Regions from separate parts of the Streptomyces sp. NPDC056580 genome, predicted to be linked through region 2. Evidence: riboswitches for the same ligand, from Rfam matches in the RefSeq annotation. Region 2 holds a riboswitch; the other holds the start of a gene.
The links. A riboswitch is a leader RNA that binds a small molecule or an ion and turns the genes downstream of it on or off. The one in region 2 is predicted to bind S-adenosylmethionine.
Positions count from the first base shown of each region.

Region 1: linked by a shared signal. The riboswitch ahead of ACFQ9Z_RS14700 (hypothetical protein) and the one ahead of thrC (threonine synthase) in region 2 are both predicted to bind S-adenosylmethionine.

Region 1 is NZ_JBHTVE010000006.1:199,475-204,405, forward strand. Features, by position in the region: gene ACFQ9Z_RS14685 (DUF4157 domain-containing protein) at 1-99, shown strand, start outside; gene ACFQ9Z_RS14690 (TIGR03086 family metal-binding protein) at 594-1,211, opposite strand; gene ACFQ9Z_RS14695 (hypothetical protein) at 1,614-1,853, opposite strand; gene ACFQ9Z_RS14700 (hypothetical protein) at 2,215-3,279, opposite strand; SAM riboswitch class IV at 3,336-3,445, opposite strand; gene ACFQ9Z_RS14705 (DUF3293 domain-containing protein) at 3,755-4,231, shown strand; gene ACFQ9Z_RS14710 (hypothetical protein) at 4,381-4,719, shown strand.
Region 2 is NZ_JBHTVE010000014.1:131,061-135,991, forward strand. Features, by position in the region: gene ACFQ9Z_RS29045 (ubiquitin-like small modifier protein 1) at 307-582, opposite strand; gene thrC (threonine synthase) at 579-1,862, opposite strand; SAM riboswitch class I at 1,880-2,020, opposite strand; gene ACFQ9Z_RS29055 (glucosyl-3-phosphoglycerate synthase) at 2,178-3,122, shown strand; gene ACFQ9Z_RS29060 (trehalose-6-phosphate synthase) at 3,242-4,660, shown strand; gene otsB (trehalose-phosphatase) at 4,683-4,931, opposite strand, start outside.

The DNA.
Region 1 (4,931 bases), on a different contig from region 2:
AGCGGACTCACCGCCACCGGCCAGCCAGTGCGCTGCCGGGTCCACGTCTCGTGGGACAGTTCCGCGAGCGACAGGTACTCGGTGGTCACCATGACCTGAGCCGAGCGGGCGCTGGGCGATCGCCGACCGGGGCGGGGTCGGCCGCGCTGGTAACACTCGACCTCACCGAGGGCGATGAGGCATCCGGGCCCGGTTCCGGCCGCGTCGTGGATCACGGCCTCGGGGAACATCGGTACCGTGGCTGTCGTCAAGTCGGTGATCATCCCTCCGCGTCCAGCATCTCCGCGTGCCTACGCGATTACTCGACCAGTGCTTCCGAACCCGTCGCGGCTACGGCAGGCGTGGTGCGTGCCGCTGTGAAGGTTGCTGGTGTGTCGGCTGCTCCGGATTCGGCGTCCTGGAGCGTGCGAATCCAACCCTTAATAACTGAGCGATGTGGTTACGGATGGTCGCCTCATTGCGGAGCGCGGTCGTCGGGCCCACGGAGTTCGCATCGAGCCACTTCTGCGCGTGGCCGGGAAGGTTTACCAGGGATCTTGATCACATGGCGAGTACCGTCGGCCGCCCCTGAGGAGGCTCGTAACCACACGGGATTAGTGACCTCGTGCCGGCGTCCTCCCCATTCGGTGCAGCAGTCGCATTTGGGGGGAGGAGTTGTTAGCGAGCACGCCGTCGGGAGCGGCAAAGAACCGATGAGTTGTTTCTGCAGCGGTGGGCGTTTCCGGCAACCCTGCGTAGATCGCGTCAAGATTTTCTTCGATCCACGCCACGAGGCTGCCATCGAGGGCGTCGTCCAGGTTGACAGCCCGTGCGAGGTCCCAGGTGTGGACAGCGCTGTCCGTGACTCTCAGGGCAAGTGCCTGCTGGCCGGACACCGGGCCCAAGGGATAGTCCAGAACCCGCTGAAGAGCACCGGTCTCCCCGAACGCATGGGCACACTCGCGTACGGACAGGGCGTACGCGCCAACCGGATCCGTGCCCAGCGCGTCGGCGTCCCGCAGCCGCAGGAAAGCGGCGGCGCCACCGCCATGCAGCAGACTCACGTAGTTGAGGTTTCCGCGAGTCATGTGGTTGACCAACTCCCGCACGTTCCACTCGGCGCAGGGAGTTGGCCAGGTCCACTGCTCGGATCGCACTGCTCGCAGCTTCTGTTCGAACTCGGCGCTGGACCCGAGGAACCGATCGATGAGCCCCTCAAACACGTTGACCATGTGACCCAGCATGCTCGCTTCGGGCAGCCGGGTCCGGCGGGTATCGGACGTCAAGGTGGAGCTCTCGGTCCACCCGCCACCCCAGCGCCTACCAGGCATCGCCACCTGGAAACGGGGCCGTAAGCGAAGAGCCGGGTCTCTGACCTGCGGCCGTGCAATCGATCAATGCTGCGACCTGCGACTTAGCTGTCGGTGGTTGTCAGCGTTGATCGTCGTTGAGCACCCCCGCACGGCCCAGAGACGGCCCCGAGCGGGAGGGCTAAGACAAGGACGACTGGACGACTGTTGGCCACTTAGCGTGCCCGACGGGTCGGCACGGTCCCTGCGACTCTCCACGGCTACGCTGACGCGGGAACGCCCCGCAGCGCGTGGCTGCGGAGCGTTCCTAGCGCCTAGTGGCGTTTAGTCGACTGCCTGCCCGTTGCCCGTGCCGCCCCTGCAGGTCCCGGTGCCGGGGTTGGCCGGGTTGGGGGTCCAATCGACCGTTCCGCCGCCGTCGGTGCACTCACCCGGGGTGAGGGCATTGATGGCGCCCTGGCTTGGGGTGAGGTTGGCGGCGGTGGCGGTGGCGGCACCTGTGAGGCCGAGTCCGGCGAGGGCTGCCGTGGCGATGCCAGCGGCGAGGATACGTCGAATGCGCATTCGGTTCCCCTTTCACGGATTGCCTTGATTGGGGCACTAATCAGCTTGATGTTCATCCATGTGGGTGGCACGTCACGTTGGGCCGTTCGGGTGACATAGCTGTCGGATGCGGGGTCGGTGGGGCGACCCGCCGGACAGCACACCTAGGTCGGCGTAGCGACTTTGGCCGGGAGTTTCAATGACCGAGTCAAGGCTGCGGCCGCCCTCCACTCGTGAGGGCGGCGCCTCGTCCCGGAGGTCGTCTGTGCCTCAGCCGACGAAAGCCAGCCACGACGGCGGGCGCGCCGACCGATCGGGTGCGCGTGTGTCTAGCTGCAGCCCTGACGGCCTCAGCCACGCTGCTGGTTTCGGGGCCTCGGGGTTACAGCATGGTCAGAGGCACGTGGCAGCGTGTCCAGTGGACGCTCCAGTCGCCGTCGAGCGGGGTGTAGCCGGCCTCCCGCACCCGTTCCGTCGCCTGTTCCAGGTGGCTCCGCAGTTCGTCGAGACTGCCGCTGCCCAGCTTCTGGCTGCCAGCGTCCAGTTCCAGCTGGAGGTACATGACGTGGTCCTCTCCCCGGTGCTCCGCACTGAACTCAACGGTGTAGAAGCCGTTGCTGCCCTGGCTGTAGATGGACACATAGTGCTGCGTGATCTCGTCTGGATCGAAGCCGTACTCTTCGAACACTTCAAGGGTTTCGTACGGCGGGTCCGTGACGTCGCAGGAGCTGCACCACCACTGGATCTGCCACGGACCGTCCGGGGCCCACCCCTCCTTTTCCAGCCTCGCCTGGGCGAGTTCGGTGAGGGTGGTGAGCGTTTCGAACCAGTCTCTTTCGATGCCCGCGGTGATGTCGCCGCCCAGGTGATGGGCCGACTCCGTCCCCGTTCCTTCGGCGAAGTCGTCCACGACCGTCAGAACGCAGCCGGTGTCCTCCTGGTACTCCACCTTCGCGTACCGCCGCTTGTCCGCGTCTCCCCGGTGAATGCCGGGCATGCCGGCCCCCGTTCGGGCCTCTGTTCCGTCGGCCTCCTCGCCTTCCGCAGACACCGGGTCCGGGTTCCGGGGCCCGACGGGTGCGTGCCGGTGAGGATTGAGGCAGACCGACTCCAACCGGGCCTTTCCGATACGGCTGCTGATCAGCGATCCGGGAACATGCTCCCCCTGACTGACAGCACGTACCTGAAGGGGTCGGTCCTCGCCGCGGTAGAAGGCGATGTCGAATCCGCTGTCGAGCCACTCGTCGAAGATCTCGTCAGTTCCAGGCCGACCGGAGCCGCTCGCCTCAGCCGTGCAGAACAGCGCCCGGGCAGCGTCGAGGCCGGTGGTCACCAGTCCCGCGCGGTCCGGCTCTGCGACTGCGGACATGGCGGGTCCGGGCGTCGGCTCAGGCTTCTGGGCCTGTCGCCCCGTCGGCACTGCGGGGATCGCGTCGGAAACGGGCACGGGCGGTCAACCCTCCGGAGTCGATGGACCCCGGTAGTGCACACCCGCACCCCGGTGATCTGCGGTTTCCCAACGCACCGCGCGCTGGGCTGGTCGTCCTCCGGGGCATCCGCGGCAAACGGGATGTCGTCCAGCAAGCCGGGGCTTGACGCTGGAACTCGTGACCGGGCGCGAAGCTAACACCCGTCTGGATCTTGCACAATGTGATCCACAACGCTTTACCCCTTGAGCGGTGGTGTGGCAACATTCCGCTCGGTCACGACGCCGATCGCGCCGAAGACTGGCTCCCACAGCCGTGTGGGACCGAGCACCGATCTCCCTGCCGGTGGGTAAGGGGGTCCTTCGTTCACAGGAGGCCCTCATGCAGGTCACTGACGCTGCGACCACACCCCAGAACTGGGAACTCTTCCGGCGGACGGTCGTCGATATCCGATTCCCGGACCGGACGGTACGGGTCGAACCGTGTCCGCAGGGCATGGCCCAGGATCCTTTCCCTGAACTCCTGGGACCTGTCGGCACCGCCGCCCTCCACGTCGTCACGTCGTGCGACCTCCACGGCCGTCCCACCCTCGCCGAAGACAACGCCCGCACCCAGGCCCGGCTCCTCGACGAGCTCGACCGGCGAGGGCTGGCGCCCGCTGCGGGAGGCGATGCGCACGGCACCCACATCCAGCAGAGCGTCGCGATCGCCGGCCTGAACGACTCGACGGCGCGTGAACCGGGGCGGTGCTCCGGCCAGGACGCGGTCTTCGCCTGGACCCCCGGCGCCCGGTCTCTGCTGTCCTGCGACGGCGGCGCAACGGACATAGGCGCCGTCCTCGTGCGTGACGCTATTGGGGCCATCCCCGCGGGTGCGGGGAGCAAGCGAAGGGCGCCTGGAGGGGCTCCCGCAGCTCCTACAGCACCGCCGCCCGCCGGGCCAGAGACAGCGCCGGTCAGTCCGCCCGTCTGAGCAGCGGCCGGCCATCGGAGGACAGCGCACGTCCATCGCTGCGTGATGCATACGCACCCCCTGCGTGCGGGCCGTCCGACTCGACATCCGAGTCCGGCGACCCGTGGCGTACCCCCGAGAAGCAACCACCTCGAGCCAGAAGGAACCCCATGGCCACGAACCGACAGATGAGCCGCGCCGACTACGAAACCATCTCCGCGGCCATCGCTGAATCCGACGACCAGGACTTCGACGCCCGCCGACACATCGCCTTCAACCTCGCCGCCGCCCTCACCGGGACCTCGGACCGCTTCGACCCCGTGCTCTGGCTGACCCAGTGCGAGGTCGGGCCAGTCTCCCCGGCCGACGTGGCGGGCTGGACGAAGCGCCTGGAACTACGCGTGCTCTCCATCGGCAGGCGGCGCCGCAACAGCCTCAACATGGGCTACACCGATACGGAGCAGTACATCGACGCCGACGACAACCCCCTGGATCTGGAGCACAAGTAGGGACCATCCCCCCGGGCGGGGAGCAGAGGTCGCCGCCCGTCTCCCTCAGCTCTTGCCGCGGGGGCCCGTTGTGACGCATGTCGGATCAATTGTTCGATGGCCCGGCGGAGGCCGCGCTGGAGGGCGTCCTCTATCCGCTGTTCGGCGAGATCTGGCGTGTCACGTCCTTGATCACCTTCTCCGACGCGAGAGCGGCCGCGCTGAGTACGGAG
Region 2 (4,931 bases):
AACAGGTCAATCGGACGAGAAATATGGACGCGAACGGTCCGGAATGTAGCGTGAATTCGCCCGAATTCAGGGCAAGTCGGGCCCCATAAAATACGCAAAAGCCGCAGAGAGAGCCCGCACTTTGGCTGCTTCTTGTCGGGTGCACCGCGGCGAATCCAAGGTTCCCGGCCCACGATCCGGGGGCAGGTTCCCCAACTCTACCGTGCTCAATCACACTGAATGGCCCCCTCCGTTTCTCTCACGGTGGAGGCCATTCAATGAACGATCGGCAACTGGGGTTACCGAAGGTAATGATCGGGCATTCGGTCAGCCGCCGGCGACGGCCGGAATGATCGAGACGCCGGCGCCGTCCGGCGTGGCGGTCTGCAGGCCCTGCTCGAAACGGACATCGTCGTCGTTGACGTACACGTTGACGAAGCGGCGCAGCTTGCCCTGGTCGTCCAGCACCCGGGCGGCGATCCCGGTGTGGTTCTCCTCCAGGCTCTCGATGACCTCGGCGAGGGTCGCGCCCTCGGCCGCGACCTCGGCCTGCCCGCCGGTGTAGGTGCGCAGGATGGTGGGGATGCGAACGGTCACGCTCATGCGAGGCCAGCCTCTCGGAAGGAGTCCAGGTTCGGGCGGATGGTGGCGGTGAGGCCGGTGCCGGCCACCGCGTCCAGGGTCTTGAGGCCGTCGCCGGTGTTGAGGACGACGGTGGTCTTCGCCGGGTCCAGGAGCCCGTCCTTGAGCAGCTTGCGGGTGACGCCGACGGTCACGCCGCCCGCCGTCTCCGCGAAGATGCCCTCGGTGCGGGCCAGCAGCTTGATGGCGTCCACGACCTCCTCGTCCGTCACGTCCTCCACCGCTCCGCCGGTGCGGCGCGCGATGTCCAGGACGTACGGCCCGTCGGCCGGGTTGCCGATGGCCAGGGACTTGGCGATGGTGTTCGGCTTCTGCGGCCGCACGACGTCGTGGCCCGCCTTGTACGCGGTCGACACCGGCGAGCAGCCCTCGGCCTGGGCGCCGAAGATCTTGTACGGACGGTCCTCGACCAGGCCCAGCTCGATCAGCTCCCGCAGACCCTTGTCGATCTTGGTGAGCTGGGAGCCGGAGGCGATCGGGACCACGATCTGGTCCGGCAGCCGCCAGCCGAGCTGCTCGCAGATCTCGTACGCCAGCGTCTTGGAGCCCTCGGCGTAGTACGGCCGCAGGTTGACGTTGACGAAGCCCCAGCCCTCGCCGGCCGGGTCGCCGATCAGCTCGGAGCAGAAGCGGTTCACGTCGTCGTAGTTGCCCTCGATGCCGACGAGTTCGCCGCCGTAGACCGCGGCCATGACGACCTTGCCCTGCTCCAGGTCGTGCGGGATGAACACGCAGGAGCGGAAGCCGGCCCGGGCGGCGGCGGCGCCGACGGCGCCGGCCAGGTTGCCGGTGGAGGAGCAGGACAGGGTGGTGAAGCCGAAGGCGCGCGCGGCCTCCAGGGCCTGGGCGACGACACGGTCCTTGAAGGAGTGCGTCGGGTTGCCGGAGTCGTCCTTCACGTACAGGCCGCCGCTGACGCCCAGCTCGCGGGCCAGGTTGTCGGCCTTGACGAGCTTGGTCCAGCCCGGGTTGATGTTGGGCTTGTCGGCCACGTCGGCGGGGACGGGCAGCAGGGGCGCGTAGCGCCAGATGTTCGCGGGGCCCGCTTCGATGCGCCGGCGCAGCTCTTCGGCGTCGTAGCCGGAGAAGTCGTATGCGATCTCCAGCGGGCCGAAACACTCCTCGCACGCGAAGACAGGTCCGAGGGGTACCCGGTGGCCGCACTCGCGACAGCTCAGGGCAGCGGCGGGGCCGAGGTCGACGGCGGGATTGCTGGTGCTTGCAACTGTCTGCACAGCCATGGAGGCGAGGCCCTTTCTCCTCATCTTCCTCACGACGCATCTCGCCGTGAGACGGATTTGGCACCTTCCCTGGCCGGGAGCCTCGCGATGACGAGTGCGGCTCAGGGGGGTTGCCGGGGCTTCATCGGGCCGTGTCCCTCTGCCCCTCTGGATGAGCGGTATTCGGTTGTGAACGCCGGGCGACCCCCGACATGCGATGGTCATCGGCGTTGTTCAAGACTGTAACCGACGGCCGGGACAGTTGAGATAGTCGTCCGAACCGCGAGATGCATCACTCCCGTCAGGTGTGATCACGAAAGTGAGGAGCCGCAGACCGTGCTGGAAGAAGTCGAGCGCTGGCTGGCCACCCGCTCCTGGTCCGTGGCCGACCGTCCGCTGCACGGAGTCCTGGCCGCCAAGCAGCGCACCGGACTGTCCGTCTCCGTCGTCCTGCCCGCGCTCAACGAGGAGGAGACGGTCGGCGAGATAGTCGCCGCCGTCCGCCGGGACCTCATGCGCCGGGCCCCGCTGGTCGACGAACTGGTCGTCGTCGACTCCGGCTCCACCGACCGCACCGCCCAGGTCGCCTCCGCGGCCGGCGCCCGGGTGGTGCACCGCGACGCCCTCCTGCCGCGCATACCGGCCGTCCCCGGCAAGGGCGAGGTGCTGTGGCGCTCGCTGCTGGCGACGAGCGGGGACATCGTCTGCTTCGTCGACGCCGACCTGCGGGAGTTCTCCTCGGACTTCGTGCTCGGCATCGTCGGCCCGCTGCTCACCGACCCGGACGTCGACCTGGTCAAGGCGATGTACGACCGCCCGCTCGGGGGCGCCGCCGGGCAGGGCGGCCGGGTCACCGAGCTGATGGCCCGCCCGCTGCTGAACATGCACTGGCCGCAGCTCGCCGGTTTCGTGCAGCCGCTGGGCGGGGAGTACGCGGCCCGCCGCTCGCTGCTGGAGCAGCTTCCGTTCCCGGTGGGCTACGGGGTGGAGCTCGGCATGCTGGTGGACGCGCTGCACCTGGTGGGCCTGGACGCGCTGGCCCAGGTGGACGTGGGCGTGCGCAGGCACCGGCACCAGGACGGGCAGGCGCTCGGCCGGATGGCCGCGGCGATCTACCGCACCGCCCAGCTCCGGCTGGCCCGCGGCCACCTGGTGCGACCCTCGCTCACCCAGTTCGAGCGGGGCGAGGACGGGTTCGAGCCGCGCACCTACCCGGTGGACACCGAGGAGCGGCCGCCGATGGCGGAGATCGCGGAGTACGCGCACCGCAGGGTGGCCTGAGCGGCCGCGCGGGCGGTGCGCCGGGCGGCGCGGCGGACGCGGAAGAACGGCTGTATACAGCCCCCTTCCCGGGCGGAGCGTACGTTTGAGCGTTTCCGGGCCGGGCTAGGTTGAGAGTCATGTCTTCCACGCACGCTGCTGAGGTGCTGGTCGCGTCCAACCGCGGCCCGGTTTCGTACGAGGTGCTCGAGGACGGCTCGCTGCGCGCCAGACGGGGCGGGGGCGGGCTGGTCTCGGGGCTGTCGGCCATCGGGCCGGACACCAACGCGGTGTGGGTCTGCGCCGCGCTCGGCGACGGCGACCGGGAGGCGGTACGGCGGGCGGGCGGCGGCCTGCTGCCCGCCGAGGACACCGCCGGGCAGCGGGTGCGGATGCTGGACATCGACGCGGCCGTGCACCACGACGCCTACAACGGCATCGCCAACTCGGTCCTCTGGTTCGTCCACCACATGCTCTACCAGACCCCGCTGGAGCCGGTCCTCGACGCGGAGTTCCGCCGCCAGTGGGCCTCCTACCAGGCGTACAACCGGGCGTTCGCCGAGGCGCTGGCGCAGGAGGCGGCCGAGGGCGCCGCGGTGCTCATCCAGGACTACCACCTGGCCCTCGCCCCGCGCATGCTCCGCCAGCTCCGCCCCGATCTGCGCATCGGCCACTTCTCGCACACCCCCTGGGCCCCGCCGGACTACTTCCGGCTGCTGCCCGACGACATCGCCGCCGAGCTGCTGACCGGCATCCTCGGCGCGGACCGGGCGGCGTTCCTGACGCAGCGCTGGGCGGACGCGTTCACGGACTGCTGCCACGCGGTGCTCGGACCCGGCATCCCGTCCGGGACCAGGATCGGGGTGCACGGGCTCGGAGCGGACGCCGACTTCCTGCGCGAGCGGGCGCACCGGCCGGACGTGGACGAGCGGATGGCGGCCCTGCGCGCGGAGGTCGGCGAGGGGCGCCGGACCATCGTCCGGGTGGACCGCACCGAGCTGTCCAAGAACATCGTGCGCGGGCTGCTGGCGTACCGGCAGCTGCTGGAGGCCCGTCCCGAGTGGCGCGAGCGGGTGGTGCACATCGCGTTCGCCTATCCCTCGCGGCAGGACCTCGAGATCTACCGCGACTACACCGCCGAGGTGCGGCGGGTCGCGGAGGAGATCAACTCCCGCTACGGGACGCCCGGCTGGACGCCGGTGGTGCTGCACGTCAGGGACGACTTCGCCCGTTCCCTGGCCGCGTACCGGCTCGCGGACGTGGCGCTGGTCAACCCGATCCGGGACGGCATGAACCTGGTCGCCAAGGAGGTGCCGGTCGTCTCCGACGAGGGGTGCGCGCTGGTGCTCTCGCGGGAGGCCGGGGCGTACGAGGAGCTGGGCGAGGACGCGATCGTGGTGAACCCGTACGACGTCGTGGGGACGGCGGAGGCGCTGCACGCCGCGCTGGGCCTGTCCCCGGGCGAGCGGGCCGAGCGGTCGAAGAAGCTGGCGGCCGCGGCGACCGCGCTGCCGCCGCAGCGCTGGTTCCTTGACCAGCTCGACGCGCTGACCGGCTGAGGAGTCCGGCGGCGCGGCCGCGTCAGCCGAGCCTCGCCGCCAGTGCGCCCAGGAGCGCGACCACGCCCTGCGGGCCGTCGACCACCAGGTCGGCCCGTTCGGCCAGTTCCGTGACCTCGCTGCTGCCGCTGCAGACCAGCAGGCCGGGGACGCCCTCGGAACGCAGCTCGCTCACGGCCGCGAAGGCGGGGAGGTCGCCGAGGTCGTCGCCCGCGTAGAGGACGGACCCGGCGGCGGTGCGGCGGACGTGGTCGAGGAGGGCGACGCCCTT